Regions from separate parts of the Sutcliffiella cohnii genome, predicted to be linked through region 2. Evidence: riboswitches for the same ligand, from Rfam matches in the RefSeq annotation. Region 2 holds a riboswitch; each other region holds the start of a gene.

Evidence for each region. Region 2 has a riboswitch for S-adenosylmethionine ahead of BC6307_RS05790 (5-methyltetrahydropteroyltriglutamate--homocysteine S-methyltransferase). Riboswitches for the same ligand answer to the same signal wherever they lie in the genome.
Region 1: it holds a riboswitch for S-adenosylmethionine, as region 2 does, so the genes downstream of both, mtnK (S-methyl-5-thioribose kinase) here and BC6307_RS05790 (5-methyltetrahydropteroyltriglutamate--homocysteine S-methyltransferase) in region 2, are expected to answer to the same signal.
Region 3: it holds a riboswitch for S-adenosylmethionine, as region 2 does, so the genes downstream of both, BC6307_RS20095 (iron-containing alcohol dehydrogenase family protein) here and BC6307_RS05790 (5-methyltetrahydropteroyltriglutamate--homocysteine S-methyltransferase) in region 2, are expected to answer to the same signal.

What each region holds. Positions count from the first base shown of each region.
Region 1 covers NZ_CP018866.1:1,850,422-1,857,258, forward strand. The annotation lists gene BC6307_RS09110 (IS1182 family transposase) at 1-836, shown strand, start outside; gene BC6307_RS09115 (DUF2087 domain-containing protein) at 1,418-1,996, shown strand; gene mtnA (S-methyl-5-thioribose-1-phosphate isomerase) at 2,056-3,102, opposite strand; gene mtnK (S-methyl-5-thioribose kinase) at 3,115-4,302, opposite strand; SAM riboswitch class I at 4,404-4,560, opposite strand; gene cspD (cold-shock protein CspD) at 5,378-5,575, shown strand; gene BC6307_RS09135 (carbon-nitrogen family hydrolase) at 5,881-6,666, opposite strand.
Region 2 covers NZ_CP018866.1:1,197,919-1,204,755, reverse strand. The annotation lists gene BC6307_RS05800 (endonuclease/exonuclease/phosphatase family protein) at 66-767, shown strand; gene BC6307_RS05795 (AEC family transporter) at 917-1,825, opposite strand; SAM riboswitch class I at 2,033-2,134, shown strand; gene BC6307_RS05790 (5-methyltetrahydropteroyltriglutamate--homocysteine S-methyltransferase) at 2,265-3,371, shown strand; gene BC6307_RS05785 (hypothetical protein) at 3,421-3,861, opposite strand; gene BC6307_RS05780 (hypothetical protein) at 3,887-4,144, opposite strand; gene BC6307_RS05775 (GNAT family N-acetyltransferase) at 4,260-4,664, opposite strand; gene BC6307_RS05770 (LCP family glycopolymer transferase) at 4,914-5,798, opposite strand; gene BC6307_RS05765 (sigma-70 family RNA polymerase sigma factor) at 5,791-6,312, opposite strand; gene BC6307_RS05760 (transposase) at 6,510-6,837, opposite strand, start outside.
Region 3 covers NZ_CP018866.1:3,978,896-3,985,732, forward strand. The annotation lists gene BC6307_RS20075 (methionine ABC transporter permease) at 1-357, opposite strand, end outside; gene BC6307_RS20080 (methionine ABC transporter ATP-binding protein) at 326-1,369, opposite strand; gene BC6307_RS20085 (IS256 family transposase) at 1,640-2,815, opposite strand; gene BC6307_RS20090 (MetQ/NlpA family ABC transporter substrate-binding protein) at 3,011-3,820, opposite strand; gene BC6307_RS20095 (iron-containing alcohol dehydrogenase family protein) at 3,826-4,908, opposite strand; SAM riboswitch class I at 4,994-5,100, opposite strand; gene BC6307_RS20100 (short-chain fatty acid transporter) at 5,238-6,554, opposite strand; gene rarD (EamA family transporter RarD) at 6,667-6,837, opposite strand, start outside.

The DNA of each region.
Region 1 (6,837 bases), 650 kb from region 2:
AAAAAGAGGAACAATTAAAGCAGTTGCCAGCTATTAAAGAAAAAATCAACATGGTAAAAGAAGTTGTGGAGGATATTCAAGAAGAAGCGAATTATGGCGGAGATCCCGATGCACGAAAAGGATATAAAGCTTCAGATTATTCCTTTTTGGGATATAAGACACATATTGCGATGTCAGATGAACGCATTATTACGGCTGCCGTGGTTACCTCAGGTGAGAAAAGCGATACCAAGTACTTAAAAGAATTGGTAGAGACTAGTGAGGAAAATGGTTTCATGGTGGATACAGTAGTTGGAGATACCGCATACTCTAGTAAAGATAATCTACAATATATGAATGAGAACGAAAAGCAATTAATTTCTCGCCTGCATCCTATCATTACGAACGGAAATCGTAAAAGAGGAAAGGAATTTGAATTTAATAAGGACGCAAATATGTATGTATGCCCCGCTGGCCATTTAGCTAATAAGAAGTCAGTTAAAAAAAGACAAGATACATCCCAGAATCCGCAGTTGAAATACTTTTTTGATGTAGAGAAATGTAAAGTTTGTCCGCTACGCGATGGCTGTTATATAGAAGGGGCCAAAACCAAAACGTATTCAGTATCGATTAAATCCTCGGAACACCTTTCCCAAGAAGCATTTCAAGAAACAGAGGAATTTAAGCGATTAGCTAAAACACGTTACAAAATTGAGGCTAAAAATAGCGAATTAAAACATAGACACGGGTATAAAAAAGCCAATTCCTCGGGTCTATTTGGTATGAAAATACAAGGAGCTACCACCATATTTGTCACTAATATGAAGAGGATAATCAAACTAATAAATGAAAAATAGGTAAGAAATTGACCTGTGAAGGAGATAAAAAGGAGTATTTTCTGATTAAAAATCAAAAAGTACTCCTTTTATTTCTATAAATTTTTATCTGGTTTAAATATAACAACCTTTTTCAGCAGCTTCGAGGTAAGGCATAGGTGAGACCCCGCAGTGCTTTAGCACGAGGAGGCTCACCAGCCGACCGCGGAAAGCGAAGTATATTTCCGGAGCGGGTTATTTCCACTCTACAATTTTCTGTTCGTTTATTTATTAGATCAAAATAGTAATGTCCCGACCTCTCTTTGTTGAGTAAAAATGGAGATAACAATATATTTCTTTTTTGGACAAGTTTTTAAAAGCCAATAGACTGCATATAATTTACTAATACAAAAAAAGTTGCATTAATACAACATAAGGGGTGTTTTTAATGCGTAAACGGAAAAAATTAGTTTTTTATACGGAAGTTTTAAGTAAATTACATGTAATTGATAAAGAACAAAAACAACAAATATTGTATAGGCTTGGTAAATAATGTTGAAAAAACCATCTAATTAGATTATTATCTAATTAGATGGTTTTCTAATTAGTGGAGGTTTTGAAAGATGCAATTAAATAAAATGGTTAACTTTTATAAGGCGTTAGGGGATAAAACGCGAATTAAACTGCTCATCCTTTTAGCCGCGGAGGAACCTTTATCAGGCCAACAATTAGCGGAGAAGCTTGGTGTTACACCTCCAACGATATCTCACCATATGAATAAGCTAAAAGAAGTTAGTGCAATAAAAGAGAAGCGAGAGAAAAATACGATTTATTATTATTTAAATGAAAAAGATTTAAAGTTTTTTAATGAATCTATTTTAAAAGTAATGGATCGAGCGAAAAAGGGGATGGATGTAATGGGAAAACAAAAAGAAGATATTATTAAAAATTTTTTATTGCCTGATGGCAGATTAAAAACAATTCCTGCTCAACGAAAGAAAAGATTAATGATTTTTGAGCATATGTTAGAAGGAGTAACACTAGGGAAGAAATATACAGAACAAGAGATTAATGAGTATATTAAAAAATATCATGAAGACTACGCTACAATAAGACGCGAATTTATTAACAATCACTATATGTATAGAGAAAACGGTATTTATGAGCTAAATCCAAAAGAAATGTGGGCTAAGATAGAATAAGGGAATCAAGCTTTTAAGAATAATAAGAGACGTTTGGTAAATCACCAAACGTCTAAACTTTACTGAAATAACTTAACTATTTCTTCTTTTAAATCTCCTAGTATAACTCCTTTTTCCGTAATAATTGCTGTAATATATTCATTCGGTGTTACATCAAAGGCTGGATTAAAAACAGAAACTCCGTCTGGAGCAACTTTCACGCCAGCAATTGTCGTAACCTCTGTTTCACTTCGTTCCTCAATTGGAATTTCAGCTCCAGTTTTTAATGATATATCGAAAGTTGATAAAGGTGCAGCGACGTAAAAAGGAATGTTGAAATGTTTCGCTAAAATGGCCAAACCTAATGTACCGATTTTATTAGCTGTATCTCCGTTTGCAGTTATACGGTCGGCACCAACGATAATAGCAGAAACTTGCTTAGCTATAATCGTATGGGCAGCCATATTATCGGTTATTAACGTCACATCCACACCAGCTTGTTGTAACTCCCATGTTGTTAATCTAGCACCTTGTAAAACTGGTCTAGTTTCACATGCAAAAACAGAAAGTGGAAAATCCTTTTCTTTTGCAAGGTAAAAGGGAGCTAAAGCAGTTCCGTATCGAGCCGTTGCGATAGAACCAGCATTACAAATGGTCATAACTTTATCGCCTTTTTGAAGTAAAGAGAGGGCGTTATCGCCAATTTGGTGGCAAACCGCTTCATCTTCCACTTGAATTTGTATCGCTTCGTGAACTATATTGGTTTTTGCTTCGTTTACAGATTTGCTATCATGTAAAACATTTGTTAATCTTTCTAACGCCCAAAATAGGTTCACGGCTGTCGGGCGAGAACTCGCTAAATAAGCTATATCTTTAATGAAAAGATCTTTAAATTCATCCATAGACTCTACATTATATTGTTTAGTGGAAAGGGCTAACCCATATGCCGCTGCAATCCCAATCGCAGGCGCACCTCTAACTTTTAACGTAACGATTGCATCCCATACATCTTCAATCGTCTTTAATTGTACATAAACAGTTTCGTTCGGTAGCTTCTGCTGGTCTAATAGTTTTATATACGTATCTTTCCATTCGACAGAAATGGGAATGTTTCTTACAGTTGTCATTATATCTACTCCTTATTGTTGTACATGTTGTAAGCTAACTTGGATGAAATCTTCAACAGAGTGAATATTGGCTCTATTCAAAATAAAATATTTGCCAAGTTGCAGAGCTTTTGTTTTCGCTTTTAATCGTGTTTCTATGGAAGGGATGTTATCTAAATCGGCTACGTGAGCAAGGCCAATGGTACGACGAATTAATTCACAACCGGCATATCCAATTGTGTCTTCCAATATTGATTGAAAAACGTAGGACAAATATCCTTCAGTTTTCGTAAAATATTCAACACTGTCTAAAGTCCATTGTTTTGTAAATTCAGTCGTAAAAACGTCCCAAGTCTTATTTATATGATCAAATAATACACCTTGCTTTTGTGGCTCTCTACTAAGGGCATTTACGATAAGGTTAGCAAAAAATTGACCAACATCGAACCCAATAGGACCGAAAAAAGCAAACTCTGGATCAATCACTTTCGTTTCATTATTACTAGCAAAAATACTACCTGTGTGAAGATCCCCGTGTAGTAGAGCTTCACCATTTGTTAAAAATGAATATTTCAACTTTGCTACTTCAAGTTTAAGAGAAGAATCGTTCCAAATCTCGGATACGACAGGTAATAATTCACGCTCGAAATTATTCGTTTCACTATCATAAAATGGATCTGTAAACACTAAATCCTCTGTAATTTTACATAGTTCTGGGTTAGCGAATTGTTGCTGTAAAAGTTTTTTCTTTTGTTGATTTAAGCCGAAATCAGAAGTGTAAAATAGCGTTTTGGCTAAAAACTGTCCGATATGCTCTGATAGTAAAGGATAGTCTTCACCATTCATTAGGCCTTTTCTACTTATCGTTAAATGCGAAAGATCTTCCATAACAGTAATCGCTAAATGTTCATCCGTATAATAAACTGTTGGAACGAGCGAAGGAACGTGTTTGGCAGCTTCTTTTAATGAGTTACTTTCAATTTGAGCACGCTTTAAAGTAAGTGGCCAACTTTCCCCTACGACTTTTGCATAAGGCAATGCCTGCTTTATAATTACACCTTTGTTATTTTCGTCTGTAAGGTGGAAGACTAAGTTTAAGTTGCCGTCACCTATTTCTTTACAGTTTATGCTAGTGCTATTTTCAAAGAAATGTAGTTTAATTGCTAGTTCGATTGCAGTAGTTTCTGTTAATGGTTCGTACGTTTTAGTTAATGTTGTCATTGTTTAACCCTCCATAAAAAGTGTGTAGGAGGCTTTCGTTAAAAAAATAACAAAAGCCTCTTTCCATATTGAAAGAGGCTTGAAGGTTCGATTCTTCGCACCTCTTATCTGCCAGAAAGTAATTTCTGCTGGATTTAGCACCGTGCCTTACGAAGCAAAAGCTTCGGCGTTCTATTAGAACGCCTTGTCTCACGACAATATTACGGTCGGTTGCTGGGTTTCATCGGGCCAATTCCCTCCACCTGCTCTTGATAAGAGATTCGTAGTAGTTAATACTACGTTCGTATGTATTTTTGTAAAATATCACTTGGTGAGAATCATAACTTGTAAAAGTAATAATTGTCAAGAAAATTTTTAAAAATAATGAAGTGTTTGTTATTTTCTTTGCTCTTCAAAGATGAATTTAGCACATTAGCCCCACTCAGACGGTTTAAAATAATAAATGTTACTGTTATCGGAGCGAGAATGCTAATTTACATCAGATTTTAAGCGCAAATTGTCAACTTTCAAAAGTAAAAGACGGTTCTCTATGCAAGATGGATGAATTTTTTTACGTGCAATTTAGAAAGTGTGCATGACGACTGATTTTACTTAACAGCACTCGGAAATTACTTAACAACAATTCGAAATTACTTAACAGCACTCGGAAATTACTTAACAACAATTCGAAATTACATAACAGCACTCGGAAATTACTTAACAACTATTCGAAATTACTTAACAGCACTCGGAAATTACTTAACAACAATTCGAAATTACTTAACAGCACTCGAAAATTACTTAGCAACTACCCGAAATTACTTAACAGCAATGAGAAATTACATACAACTGTTCGAATATTTAACAGCAACCGAAAATTACTTGACAACTGCCCGAATTTATTTTTCTACTAGGTAAAATCGTTTGTATGTCTTGAACTTTTTCAATATTCCTGTTATTATAAAGTTATTATTTTTGTTCGTGAAAATAATGTGGAAAGTCAGAAATAATAGCAATTTCGTCTGGAAGTGTTTTGTGAACGAGCAAGAATAGTAATAAATTTTTACGTGGGTTAACCCGCAAGGAGGAACAAAAAATGTTACAAGGTAAAGTAAAATGGTTTAACGCAGAAAAAGGTTTCGGTTTCATCGAAGTTGAAGGTCAAGACGACGTATTCGTTCACTTCTCTGCTATCCAAGGCGAAGGTTTCAAATCTTTAGAAGAAGGTCAAGAAGTTACTTTCGAAATCGTTGAAGGTGCTCGTGGACCTCAAGCTGCTAACGTTCAAAAATAATAATGCTAGCCAAATAATAAAAGGACTCCAATTTTGGAGTCCTTTTTAAGTTAATAAATATGTAACATAATAGGAACCATAAAGAATATAAACAGGAGGATTTTTCCACCGTGTTAGTAAAAGCAGTGGAAGGGGAGGGAACGCTCAACATACTCTCGTGAAAATCAAATGACTGAACGCGAAGAGAAACGAACTAACATACTACTAGCCTATTTTCAGAATTGCCCCAAAGGTTTTTTAAAAATGTATACTATAAAAATAAAAAAGCATTGCAACAATAACGCTACAATGCTTTTAACATAGTATTAATAATAACTAGGTTTCCGATCTTCGAATATCGGTATTTGCTTCCGAACCTTCTCCACTTTTTCTAAATCAATGTCACTAACAACGATTGCTTCGTCTTCCAAACCTTCCGCTAAAACTTCCCCCCATGGGTCGATAATCATTGAATGGCCAGCAAATACGTTATTAGGGTCCTTCCCAACACGGTTAGCTGCAACTACATAGCATTGATTTTCAATAGCTCTAGCAATTAATAAAGCTCTCCAATGCTCGAGCCGTGATAATGGCCATTCCGCAACGACGAAAACCACTTTTGCGCCTCCCGTTGTATGGGTACGAATCCACTCAGGAAAGCGAATATCGTAACAAATAACTCCAGCGCAAGTTTCCCCATCTAGTTGAAATAATCCATCATTTTTTCCTGGTTGTAAGTATAGATGCTCATACATTAACTGAAACAAATGTAGCTTACTATATTCACCTACAATATCGCCTTCGTCGTTTACAGTGTACATGGTGTTATATGTACCTTTAGATGTATTTTTAGCAACGGAACCACCGACAATATGAACATTATGTTTTTTTGCTAACATTTGAAGTGTTTTTTTAGTAGTGTCACCGTTATTGTCACCAATTTCGTCTAACCGGGTTAAATCGTACCCTGTCGTCCATAACTCTGGTAATACGATAATTTTAGGGCTATATTTCTGTACAGTTTCCATAATCAATTTTTCTACTTTTTTAACATTTTCTTGCGGTGAACCGAACGTTATATCAAACTGAATACAAGCTACTTTCCATGACATATAAAAGTCCCCCTTTATTAGCCTTCGTCGTTTTCTGCTACCTGCATCTAATTTACAATTTATTATTCATTGTGTATAGCCCATTACAGAAAATTTCAAAAAACTCTTTACATTTTGCTTTTAACATTATATGATTTGTCACTAGTATTTCAACATTTTTTTAAGAAGGTG
Region 2 (6,837 bases):
TTATTTTATTAAATACTTTGGATAAGAAAGTTAAGGTGAGTAGGTGAAACTTACAAGTGAACGTTATGACATTTAACATACACCACGGTAGAGGAATCGACGGAAAATTAGATTTACGTAGAATAAAAGATGTTATAAAAAGTTCTAGGGCAGAAATAATTGCACTCAACGAGGTGGATAAAGAGTTTTCCTTTCGTAGTAAATATGTAGACCAAGCACTATGGCTGGCAGAAAATTTACAGATGAACTATGTATTCGGTCCAACGATACATATCAAAACTAAAAATCGAACTCGACAATACGGAAATGCACTTTTAACCCGATTTCCAATTGAAAGTAGCTGTAACCATCCATTCGACTTTTTACCAAGTTTTATGGAAAATAGAGGTTTATTAGAGGTTCATGTAAATATAAACGGAAAAGTGATATCATGCTTTGTTACCCACTTAAGCTTCGCCCCTTTTTTGCACCAGCAACAAGCAAGATTTGTGTTGAGTAAAGTAAGGGAAACTGATCAACCTACTATCCTTATGGGCGATTGGAATATGAGACCGTCTTCCAAAAGTTATTCCGAAGTGACACAGCATTTAGTAGACGCTAAAAGTAGCGATGGTTTAGATTATACGTTTCCTTCTAAAAGGCCGAAAGTGAAACTAGATTACATATTTGTTAGTGATGGAATTAAAGTAATTCATGCAGCAGCTTATACATTTAATGTGCTAGCTTCGGATCATTTACCTTTTGTTGCGGAAATGGATGTTTTGTGAAGGGTACTAGAGTGGGAAGACTTTTTGAAGGTTGTAAAAATAAAGATTGTTAGCATTAATTTGTGTTTATTGGTGAATATCAATTTATTTCTAATATAACACACAAATAAAAATAGACCCGATACATGTCCATCGAGTCTAACATTTTATTATATATAATTAGCAAAAAAATAAAGCATGACGATACTTATAATAATCGTTATGTTTGCTGTTGTTGCTATTAATCTAGTAGCTTCCGTGCTGTATTTGAATTCTACTGCAAACGCAAGCGAAGATGTCGCAACCGGTAGCAAAAATCCAATCAATAACGTGTAACGAAACATGTCATCATATGGAAGTAAGTAAAATAGCGATAGTCCTACAAGTAGGCCTGTCCCATATTTGAAGGATAGAAATTTTATCAATGGCTTTATGAATTGTTTTTCGATTTTAAAATTCAAATAGATTCCTAGCAACAATAATGACAACGGCACATTAGCTGCTGATATGGTACTTGCCACATCAATAACCATTGTCGGTAGTTGGATGTTAATAAAGTTTAACGTACTAGCAATAATATACGTCATTAACGGTATTGAGGTGCCTAGTCGTTTTAAAATTTCAATTGGGTTTAAGCTTAATCCTTCTTTTGAAAAATAGCTACCTAAAATAAAAGCAATTCCAAAGACCATTAACGACGTTCCGACATCAAACATACTAAAATACGTTAGTCCATTCATTCCCCAAATGGCAAAAACAAGGGGAAAGGCAAACAAACCAACATTTAACCCGGAAGCCATCATCATAAATGATCCTTTTAATTCTCGCTCTTCATTTTTGAAAACGAGTAATCCTAGTGGTGTTAATAGTAACCCATATAATAGGACGATAACTGGCAGTATCATTAACGTTGGTTCTATTTTAACCGAGTTGAACGTAACGATAACTAAGGCAGGAAGTGTTATTCTAAAAATAATTTTTGCAATAACTTGTCCTTCTTTTTCTTCTATCACTTTTAAGCGCTTTAATACGTAACCGAGCGCGATGATTGCAATAATGTAAAAAAACTCCTGATTCATTACTACATAAGCTCCTCTATATCTTTATTGTAGAAAAGTATTTTGACACTCGTTCCATTGTAAGTTATGAAACGGCTTTCATGTCAACCTTTTTTCCAAATGACGGATGTTTGTCGAAAATTCCGCAATATATTTTTACAGTAAAATGTTGACAACCTTTTTATTTCCATGTATAGTGAATTCCATAAACTTAATATTTTCAATTTTCTCTTATCTAGAGAGGTGGAGGGACTGGCCCTATGATACCTCGGCAGCGGACTTTAAATAGTACTGTGCCAATTCCAGTAGCGTAATGCTAGAAGATAAGAAGAGCCGGCGGTTTAATATTGTTCTTTCACCCCTCTTCTTATTTTTGAGAAGAGGGGTTTTTATTTTAAGCTCTATTAAACCTCACTATTGATTAGAGAAACTATAAAACTTTTAAAGGGAGAGTTAACTTATGACAACAAAAACATTAATTAGTGCGCCATTTCGTGCAGATCACGTAGGTAGTTTATTACGTCCAGAGAGCATTCATAAAGCAAGAAAGGATTTTCAAGAAGGGACTATTACTTCCCAACAACTTCGTGAAATTGAAACAGAAGAAATAAAAAAGGTTGTAGATAAGCAAATCGAAGTTGGTCTTCAAGCTGTAACAGATGGAGAGTTTCGTCGTAGATTTTGGCATACTGATTTTCTAGAGCATTTGAACGGTGTAGAAGGCTATGTGCCAGACCATGGATTTAAATTTAAAGATGTGGAAACAGAAAGATACGATGTACGTGTCGTTGGAAAAATTTCTTTTAATCCAGATCATCCACATGTGAAAGATTTTATTGAGTTTAAAGAAATTGTTGGAGATCGTGCGGTTGCAAAACAAACAATACCGAGTCCAAATCAATTATTCAACGCTGGTATCCGTAACTTGGACATTTATCCGGACATTGAGGAGTATGCAAATGATATCATCCAAGCATACCGCGATGCAATTAAAGCCTTTTACGATGCAGGTTGTCGTTATTTACAATTAGATGATGTTTACATTGCTGGACTAAACGCACCAGAAATTCCATTTAATGATAGTGGCTATTCCCGCGAAGAATTAATTGCGTTAGCTTTGCGTGTAGCTAACGGCGTCTTAGAAGACAAACCAGAGGACCTTATTGTTACTACTCACCTATGTCGTGGTAACTACCGCTCTACTTGGGCATTTGAAGGTAGCTACGCAAAAATTGCACCAACATTATTCGCAAAAGAAAAAGTAAACGGCTTTTTCTTAGAATATGACGATGACCGTTCTGGAGATTTCCAACCTTTAGAGCACATTCCGAATGGCGGCCCTCAAGTAGTTTTAGGGGTATTCACTTCTAAACACGGTACATTAGAAGATAAAGAAAATATTAAAGCACGCGTGGAAGAAGCAACGAAATTTGTACCACTAGAGCAACTTTGCATTAGCCCACAATGTGGTTTTGCTTCTACTCATCACGGTAATATTTTAACAGAAGAAGAACAATGGGCTAAACTGAAGTACATTGTAGATATTTCAAAAGAAATCTGGGGTTAATAATTCCATTTGGAAAAGCTCTGACCGACTAGTAGTGGGTTAGAGCTTTTTATTTACGATAATCTTCTTTTAATAACCAAGGGATTTTCATTTCAAATTCCATTTGTATAGTTGGTGTCGTAAACTTATTTGGTACAAGTGAACAATCTTCCGTAAAGCTGAATAAAATGCCATCAATTGCGTCGATAACTTGTCCTTCTCCAATTGACCGTTCCAATATGTTGCCTACTATATGATAAAAGCCACCATAAAAATGTAAGCCATCCTCCTGTTGAAAATGTTGAAACACTTCGCCTTCTTTTTTAGGATCTATCCCTAATGATTGAAAAAGCCCCATTATATTCAAAGAGAAAGTATCACATGCAAGTAAATAATTAGCACAATAATGACAACTACAATCTTCTGTTATAAGATGGTATTTTTCATAAAAACTTTTCGTTTGAGCAATATCCACTTCTATTTTCCAACCATTAAACTCTAATTTAATCAAACTAAATCCAGCTCCTACTCTAACATTAGCTTAATAATTGAATAACAAATAGCGTACCAAAAATTCCAAACACAATAAGTACACTTAATTGCGGGTCGATACGTTTTTGAAGTGCTTTCACATGTACTTCTGCTTTATCTATTATAAAACTAAGCAGAAAAAGTCCAACTGCAAAAATTGAATATGTAATCCACTTATTTCCTACTAACGGTTCAACAACTCCGAGAATTATATATATATAAATTAGAAAAACGATTAAATAAAGTAACTTTGATAGTTTCATATTAAATACCTCTCTATACTCTCATTTTGATATCTCTTACTTGCAATATCATTGCTCCCCACCCTATACACATGAAAGAAAAACAGAGAAGTTTTACCTCCTCTGTCCGCTTAAACTATATTCCAGATTGCTTAGAATAATTCCGCCTAATCATCCCGACTGACTTCATCAAGCCTAATTTTTCATAGTACGGTTGGAGCTCCTCATCACACATTAAGTCAATCATATAAATGTCGTCTAATTCTGTTAACATCCGTTGAACTAACTCCCCACCGATTCCTCGGTTTTGGTAAGCTGGTAATACTTCAAGGAACGGTATATAGGCGGAAAGGATTCCATCACTAATAGCTGTAATGAAACCTACTACTTTATTAGTTTCTTCATCAAGAGCTAGGACAACTTTATCACTATTTTTTTGTAAAGTTAAGTGTGTTTGTTGGCTCGGCGGCTGAGGCCAACCTACAAAAAAGCCTTCAAGCATCTCGATTGTAATACCATCTATCGTCGTTTTAAATTCCATCATATAGTCCCCTTATCTTTTATTTTGGTAATAATAAAAGATAAAGATCAATTGTAAAGTAACAAAAGAAAACCTCCAAACAGAAAAGACTATATAACTTATTCTATTAGTTTGGTAAAAACCCTTCCTTGTTACCTGGGATTTTTTACGTTACTAGTTCCTTCTATTATATATAGAAAATAATTAAAATAACAAAAGCCACTTGCTATCACTGAAGTGGCATTTTTTATTCTATTTCTCAGTTGGCATCTATTTTACACCTAGCTCTGTTCTAACTTTTTCGATACCTTCTTCGTCTACCATATAATATACAATCCCTTTAACAGTAGAAAACTCCACTAACTCTCCCATCTCTATTGCATCTATCTTCAAATCTTTGCTTGTATCGATTTCAGGGAAAATTTGAGTAATGTTTTTATTTATTAAATCTTCTATTATAGCTACTAATAATTCATTATGCTGTTTTTCTCTATGTTCAAAAGTATGTCGGGCAGAATCATACCTAGCTAATAATTGACTCAAAACTTCTTCTCCGCTTAACGTTTCGGTCGTAGTCGTTAGAGAAATGCCGCCCAAACTATTTAAAAGTTGTACAAATCTTTCTTCTGTTAGTTCATGATAAGAATCGATTTGCATTCCGAAGAACTTAGAAAAAGACTTCTCTGCCGCTTTCGACTCGAAAATAGTAGTATCGAGAGCCTTTCCTTTCATTCTTTCCTGACCAGTTTCATCTATAATTGGTACGTACAAATCTCGATGAATGGATAAAATTTTCAAGTTATTTTCACTAGGAATATACGAAAATAACAATTGTAAATCCGCCCGCTCATGTTCTTCTCGCCTAATTATTAATAATTCCGTTCTTGGGTTTTCATGCTCCCCTATCTGTGCAACATTATGTATTTCTTCATTATTATTGAAAATAGTTGACGAGGAAAATAGAATAAATATTAACACTGCTACAATCCCGGTGATCGAGGTGATAAATAAAGCACTAAACGATTTAAAGAGCTTTTTCACCTTATTTTTGGATGTTTCGTTTTTAATTCTACGAAACACTTTTTCCCTATCGGTAGCATCAAAGGTCAAATCATCGAATTCGGGAAACAAATACTCTTTTTCTTTATTATCCAACGATCTCAGCCCTTTCTAATTTTTCTTTAAGTTTCGACTTCCCTCTTCCCAATCTTGTTTTGACTGTACTCATTGGTATGTTCATTAATTCCGATATTTCTTTTATCGTAAACTCCTCATAATAATACAAAAAGATAACTTCTCTATATTTAGTGGATAGGTCAAAAACAGTATGTTTTACGTTATTCTTTTCCCAATTGTGTAGTGCTTCGTCTTCCGATGATGCGTTACTTTTAGTATTGAATTGATAAAGTTCCGAAACTTTTAATTTTCTATAGCTCCAACTTTTTAAATAATCTTTCGCAGTATTTATCGTTATCCGATACAACCATGTTTTGACACTAGACTCATGTCTAAACTTTTCCCAATTAATGTAGCTTTTAATAAAAACATCTTGAACTAAATCTTTAGCAATCTCTTTATCTCTCACATAGGAATAAGCTAGTCTAGTTAACTGGTCACCATATGTAATCATCATTGTTTCCAATAAAGAATCCTTTTCACTATTATCCAACCTGATACTCCCACACCTAAAAGAGTGGGGTTCTAATTTACTTATATACTTCTCCAATGCTCTCACCGAAAGAATATTAAGTCTTCTAGTTACAACACAAAGGAACTCATATATGTTCAATTAGACTTTTACAACCAAAGAAACCTCTGTTCCTATTAGCGGTCGTTTCGGCTCGTATCTAAACCGAAATTAAAATATTATACACCCATGCTAGTGGGGTTTTTTTCTTTCTTTTTTAACCTTGTTATTTCTAAGTCGTGCATTTTTCTAAATTTATGGAAGTGTTGTTCACACAGATCTCTATCTATTTCATCCAAGCTTTCCTTGCAGTTCATTAATAGAAAAGCTGAATATAAATCTCGCTGTATTTTACAGAACCCAAAGTTATTCCATCTTTCGTGCAATTTTTTCTTTTCATATGTATTAGTGAAATGATTATATTGACTTGCTTTTATAAGCGTTGTGTTTACTTTATTTAATCTTATGCCTTTGTATTTAAGTTTTCGTTCTATAATCCTTAACAAC
Region 3 (6,837 bases), 2.1 Mb from region 2:
AAGTGAATTTTCTATTAGTCTCGCGATGTACGGTGCTGTATAAACAACAAGCGGTACGATTACACCACGCACTCCCATCGAAGTACCCGCGATTAGTTTCGTAAAAGGTAAAATAAAGAAGAGTAATATAATGAAAGGAATAGAACGTGTAATATTAATACTAATATTTAAAAAACCGTACACATATTTATTTTCTAAGCTTTTACCTGGACGTGTAAGAACGAGGAATACACCTAGCGGAATACCAATTGCTGCTGAGATAGACAAAGAAATTCCCAGCATTTGAAACGTTTGAATAATCGCTTCCCAAATCGTATCTCCCCACTCATGAAGGAATTCGCTTACTGTTGACGTCATAGTTTACCTCTCCTTCCACTTGTACTCCTTCTTCCAATAAATAATCAATTGCCTTTTTCACTTCGGGCTCTTCACCATTTAAATGAACGAGTAAGCTACCAAACGGTTGCCCTTTTAAATGAGTGATATGACCAGATAAAATATTAGGGAACACTTCAAACTTTTTACTTACATACGCTAAAGCCGGTTCCTTTGACGTGTTTCCGATAAATTTTAAAGAAACAATTTTGCCTTGGTCTTTTAGAGAATCGATAATATCCTCTGATACATCGTGATTAAAGATTGAATTAACGAACTTTTTTGTTGTATAGTGTTGAGGCGCAGTGAACACATCGAGCGTCATACCTTGCTCCACAACTTCTCCATTTTCCATAACCGCAACTCGATCACATATTTTTTGAATAACATGCATTTCGTGCGTGATAAGGAGAATCGTTATTCCAAGTTCCTTATTAATTTTTAATAAGAGCTCTAAAATCGCTTCTGTCGTATCAGGGTCTAGCGCACTTGTTGCTTCGTCACTTAACAGAACAGAAGGCTCAAACGCTAAAGCTCTTGCAATCGCGACTCTTTGCTTTTGACCACCGGATAGCTGTGCTGGATAGGCGTCCTTCCTCTCCATAAGACCAACGATCGTTAAATATTTTTCAACTCGTTCTTTTATTTCATTTTTAGGTACACCTGTTAGTTTTAATGGAATTGCGATATTTTCATAAACTGTCGCCGTTTTTAATAAATTGAAACCTTGAAAAATCATTCCGATTTTTCTGCGTGCATCTAACAGTTGCTTCGCTGAGAGGCTCGTTAATTCCTCTCCATCCACTTTGACAGTTCCGCTTGTTGGCTCCTCTAGTAAGTTAACACAGCGGATTAGCGTACTTTTTCCTGCTCCACTATAGCCAATAACTCCAAAGATTTCCCCTTTTCGTACGTTTAACGATACGTTTTTCAACGCTTCGACTTTTCCCTTTTTCGATACAAATGTTTTCGTTATGTTGGATAGTTCTATCATAAATATCCTTCCTCCCTATTTATTATAGGAGAGAGCCGCATTTTTAGTTTGCGGCTCTGTTTCTATCTTGCGGTTTCCCGTTGTTATTTGCGGTAACTTCAGTTTTATTTGCGGTAATCATTTTTTATTTGCGATAACCGAATTTTATTTGCGATAACAGCTGCTTTATTGGTACTGTCAATAATTATGTGTAAGCATTTGTACTCAATGAGTTATATGTCTTTGTTAGTGGAGGATTCAGGCAGCCGCGGCTGCCTGAATCCTCCACTTTTAGGCTTTGGGATACCGCTCCTCAAACATTTTTAATATTTGATCATGAGCTAGGCCGAATCCACTTAGTTTTCTTCTTGACCAGCGCTCGTTATAGTCGATAGAGGTCAGGTACGTAATCTTTTCAGCTGCTTCAATGTTAGGCAGGCTATTCATGGTTTTTAACCTCTTGCGGATTTCCTTAATGGTACGCTCAATAAGATTTGTAGTGTAGATGTACTTTTGGACATCCTCAGGGTAGCGTAAAAAGGTTAAGAGTACTGGAAGGTCTTCTTCCCAAGAAGCTATTTCTCGACTGTAGCGCTTTTTCCATTTCTCCCTGAGCTCTCCGAACGCTTTCTCAGCTTCTTCGTATGTGCTTGATGTATAGACTTTTTTAAAATCAGTACTTAGCTCAGCTTGATCCTTCTTACGTGCTTTATTCATAGTGGAACGGACCTTGTGTATTACACAACGTTGAACATCAGCTTTTGGAAAGATGGAACGAAATGCCTCTTCGAGACCAGTCAGTCCGTCAAAAACGCCTAGCAGTACTTCCTGTACTCCTCTGTTGCGCAGGTCCTGGAGGATTTCCTTCCAACCATTTGAAGATTCTATTCCTCCTACATAAAAACCAAGGATTTCCCTGTGGCCTTCCGGAGTAATTCCTAGAACAATATAGACAGCTTCTTTGGCTACTGTATCTCTACGAATCTTTACAAATAAAGCATCAAGAAATAAAGCACAATAGCGCTCCTTTAAAGGGCGGTTCTGCCATTCAATCACATCCTCCATCACGGCAGATGTGATATTCGATATGGTGCCAGGGGAATATTGTTCCCCAAGCAAGTTTTTCAAGATGCTCCCTACCTGACGGACTCCAACCCCGTGTTGATAAAGTTGAACAACGAGCTCATCTACTGCAACCATTCGCCTCTGATAAGGCTCAAACATATTAGTTGTGAACTCTCCCTTACGATCACGGGGAACAGCCAAATCTTCAACGCGGCCATACATGGTGTCGAGAGTCCTCGGATAGTATCCGTTACGCGAATTTCCTTCTCCGACAGGTTCGTTCTCTAGTACACTCTTGATTTCCTCACGCAAGATAGTTTCTATTTTCTCCTTTAGGAGATCCTGCATGGAGATTTTTAAGATAGTGGCTAAATCTAATTTATCTGTGTTAAAATGAGACATGGATAAAGTACTCCTCTCAAAGGTTATTGTGGTGATAACTCAGAGAGTACTTTGTCCTTTTTTATTTGTCTAGCAAAAGGACTTACACATACTTTTATACATCATCGCTTTATTTGTGGTAACCGTGTTTTATTTGCGATAACAGCTGCTTTATTTGCGGTAATCAAACATTATTTGCGATAGCCCACTCGCTCCTTACCAAGAAGGAATAACAGATCCACTAAACGTTTCTTCGATGAATTGTTTTACTTCATCGGAGTGGTACGCTTTTAGTAATTTTTCTAAAACAGGATCTTCTTTATTTTCACCACGAACAACTAGTAAGTTTACCCACGGTGAGTCACTACCTTCGATAAAGATGGAATCTTCTGTTGGAACATATCCGTGTTCAATTGCAAAGTTCGTATTAATTGCAGCTCCAGCTAGTTCGTCTAATTGTCTAGGAAGTTGAGATGCTTCTAATTCGATAAATTCAAAGTTCTTCGGGTTATCAACGATATCTTTTACTGTCGCTTGGTCACCAACTCCATCTTTTAACGTAATAAGACCAGCAGATTGGAATAGGATTAATGCGCGACCTCCGTTAGTCGGGTCATTCGGTAAGCCTAATTTTGCTCCCTCTTCTAGTTCATCAACAGACGCAAATTTTTCAGAATAAATACCCATTGGGAACGTTAATGTTGGTGCAATGTCGACTAGATCATAATTTCTTTCCTTCACAACGTTATCTAAAAACGGTTTCGTTTGGAAACTATTCACATCTAGTTCACCTTCTGCTAGAGCAGTATTTGGCATTACATATTCCGTAAACACTTTAATGTCAATTTCTAATCCGTCTTTTGCAGCTACTTCTTTCACTTTTTCCATTACTTGCTCATGTGGTCCTGCTGTTACTCCAATAACTAATTTATCTTCACTTAGTGCCCCTCCAGTATCCTTTCCTCCACATGCTGCTAAAAATGCTACTAATAATAAACTTACAATGGACAATAATATCTTTTTCATGTTCTTCACCTCGTAATTTTTTTGTATGCTTGTAATTTTTCTATTGCGGATATAATGTCCGCTTTTTTATACGAATCTTTCATATAATGAATAGATTCAGAGGGTAATAATGTTTTTTCGGCTATTAAATCAAGCTCTTCACTATTTTGTAACGTTAGTCCTAACGATTCTAATGAGGCAGGTAAACCTAGCTTCTCATATAGAGGGAGGAGCAGTTCGATTTCATCCCACTCTTTCTCTAATGCGAGTTGAACTAAAACACCGTAAGCAACTTTTTCTCCGTGAAGGAGAGAATGGCATGCACGTATATGTGTTAGTGCGTTATGAACAGAGTGTGCTGCAGCAACTCGACCGTAATAATCACCGTAACCGCCAACCATTCCACCTAATAATATGTTCGCTTCCACTACAGCTAGTAAATCATCCGTCACTTTTTGAGCTTCTACTGCTTCAATAGCAGGTAAACTTTTTTCTAACAAAAGGTCTTTACATAGCCTTGCTGCCTGTAATGCTATTTGTACCGATACAGGAAGTGGATCTAAACTATGTATTAACGACTTGGCTTCGTACCATTTTGCGAGCGTATCTCCAATACCTGCTTTTAGAAATTGGACAGGAGCCTCGCTAATAATTCGCGGTTCTACTAAAACGTAAAAAGTACTCTTTGAATAATATTCAAACCTTATAAACGAGCCTTCATCGTCATAAAGTACACTTAACGGTGTCCACGCTGCACAAGTAGCCGCTAACGTCGGAATGAGTATCACATCTTTCTTAACACTATCACCGACAGTTTTCGTTAAATCTAAAACTTTTCCTCCCCCAAGCCCGATTATGGCATCATATTGCTCTCGTTCGATTATACGATGATACCGCTGAACTTCAGATGGCGAACATTCCCCGTTGTACGTTTCAAAAGATACAGAAACAGTCGAGAAATTCGGTAAATAGTTTGAAGCTGCCTCCAGTGATTTTTCACCAGTAATACACAATACTTTTTGATATCCTTCATTCTGTAAAATTACCTCTAAGTCATCTAACACTCCAACTCTACATTGATAATTGTTAGGAGCACCTCTTACAATCATTCGCTTCCCTCCTTTTCATAAAGACCAAATAAAAATCCCCTCTTGTCAGAACAAGAGAGGATAAGTGAATATAACAATTCTTCCTCTCTCATCTTCCAAAACATTTCTGTTTTGCAGGAATTAGCACCTTTTCTATAAAAGAAAGGTTGCCGGGCGTCATCGGGCCAGTCCCTCTGCCACTCTGGATAAGAGTTTTTTGAATAAAGTTTATTATGAAATTATTTATTAGTATATGATGTTACATTTCGCGTGTCAATAAGAAAACTTCACTAATATAAAAGATTAAAATTTTAACGCAATAGTGTAGCGCTTACATTGCTTTAACACCGCTAATATACGAAAAATAATAAAATTGTCGTAACAATCCCTACCCAAATACTAAGGAGGATACAATATCCCATAATGTGACGAATATGCAATCCCACTACACTTAAGATCGGTAATGCCCAAAACGGTTGAATAAGATTTGTCCAAGCATCTCCCCAACCTACAGCCATGGCAGTCACGGCTGGATCAACACCTAATTGCATCCCTGCCGGAACTTGTAATGGACCTTGGAGTACCCATTGTCCACCACCGGATGGAGCCAGTATATTTACTAAGCCGGCTGTCCAATAGGAGAAGACAGAAAATGTTTGTTCGTTCGCAATGGATGCCATGCCGTTAATAATGGACTCCGCAATTCCAGAACTACCTAATACGGCGATAATACCTGCATAGAACGGAAATTGTAAAATGATTGGTGAAATCGCACCAGCCGCTTCCTTAAACGCTTTTGCGTACTGACCAAGCGAGCGATGAAGAAATAACCCTAATGATAAGAAGATTAGATTAATAATATTTAAATCTAAATCACGCCCACCTACAAACTCTATAACAATATAAATAATGCCAATAGCCCCAATGATCATACCAAGAATAGGGGTATTTTCTAAACGTAAAGCTGGGCTTGAACTATTCGTTTCATTTTCAGGAGTACGAGCATTTTTAAGAATAGGAGGATTGTAAGAAATAATATCTTTTTTCGGTGCCATCAGGACGATGAATAGTGGAACAGTGATTAGAAGAGTTAGTAGTATAATAAAAGTACCTGGATGAAAAATCGTTTGCGAAGTTGGTATGACACCCATAACACCTTCTAGAAAATGGCCTTCCGTCGCAACCGTTAATCCAATGGAACTGGAGAATCCTGCCGTATATAATACTGTCGGTGTATATGCTGATGCTACTAACAGCGGAAAATGTGCTTTTTTATTCCTCTTTCCAACTTCTCTTGCAATAATCGCACCTACTACGACCGCTAATCCCCAGTTAATATAATAGGCAGCCGATGCTACTAAAAATGTTAGCACATACGCTTGATTTGCCGTTTTCGCCTTTGATGCTAGCGCTGTAAGTAAACGCTGAATAACAGGAACGGATGCTAACGCCATACCAGTCATTAATAAGAGAACCATTTGCATCGTAAAGGCTAGGTACGCCCAAAATCCATTTCCAAAAGAAGTGAATAGCGTCTTCGGTTCCATTGGATTCATGAAAAAACCGATAAGCAGAACGAAGAGCGTCATCAATACCGCAATGACAAACGCATCTGGTAAATAACGCTCCACAAACTTAGAAAACTTATTCGCTATCCTGTTTAACATGTGAACACCCCCATATTTATAGTTGTTTCTGTACATAAATATGGAGCTTACACATATTTTAGAACGAGCTAAAAAGCCTCCAATGAAAACGGAGACTCTTCTTGTTATTCCTTTATCCTTGCAGCGTTTTCTTCACCGGTTGTACTTTAAACCATTTTGAAATCGATAAAGTGTATAGGGTTAAGGCTGCCCATATACAAATAAACGAGAATAGGTGTACCCCAGTAAATGGTTCATTAAATAAGAAAACACCTAAAATAAGCGTAATCGTTGGAGCAATATA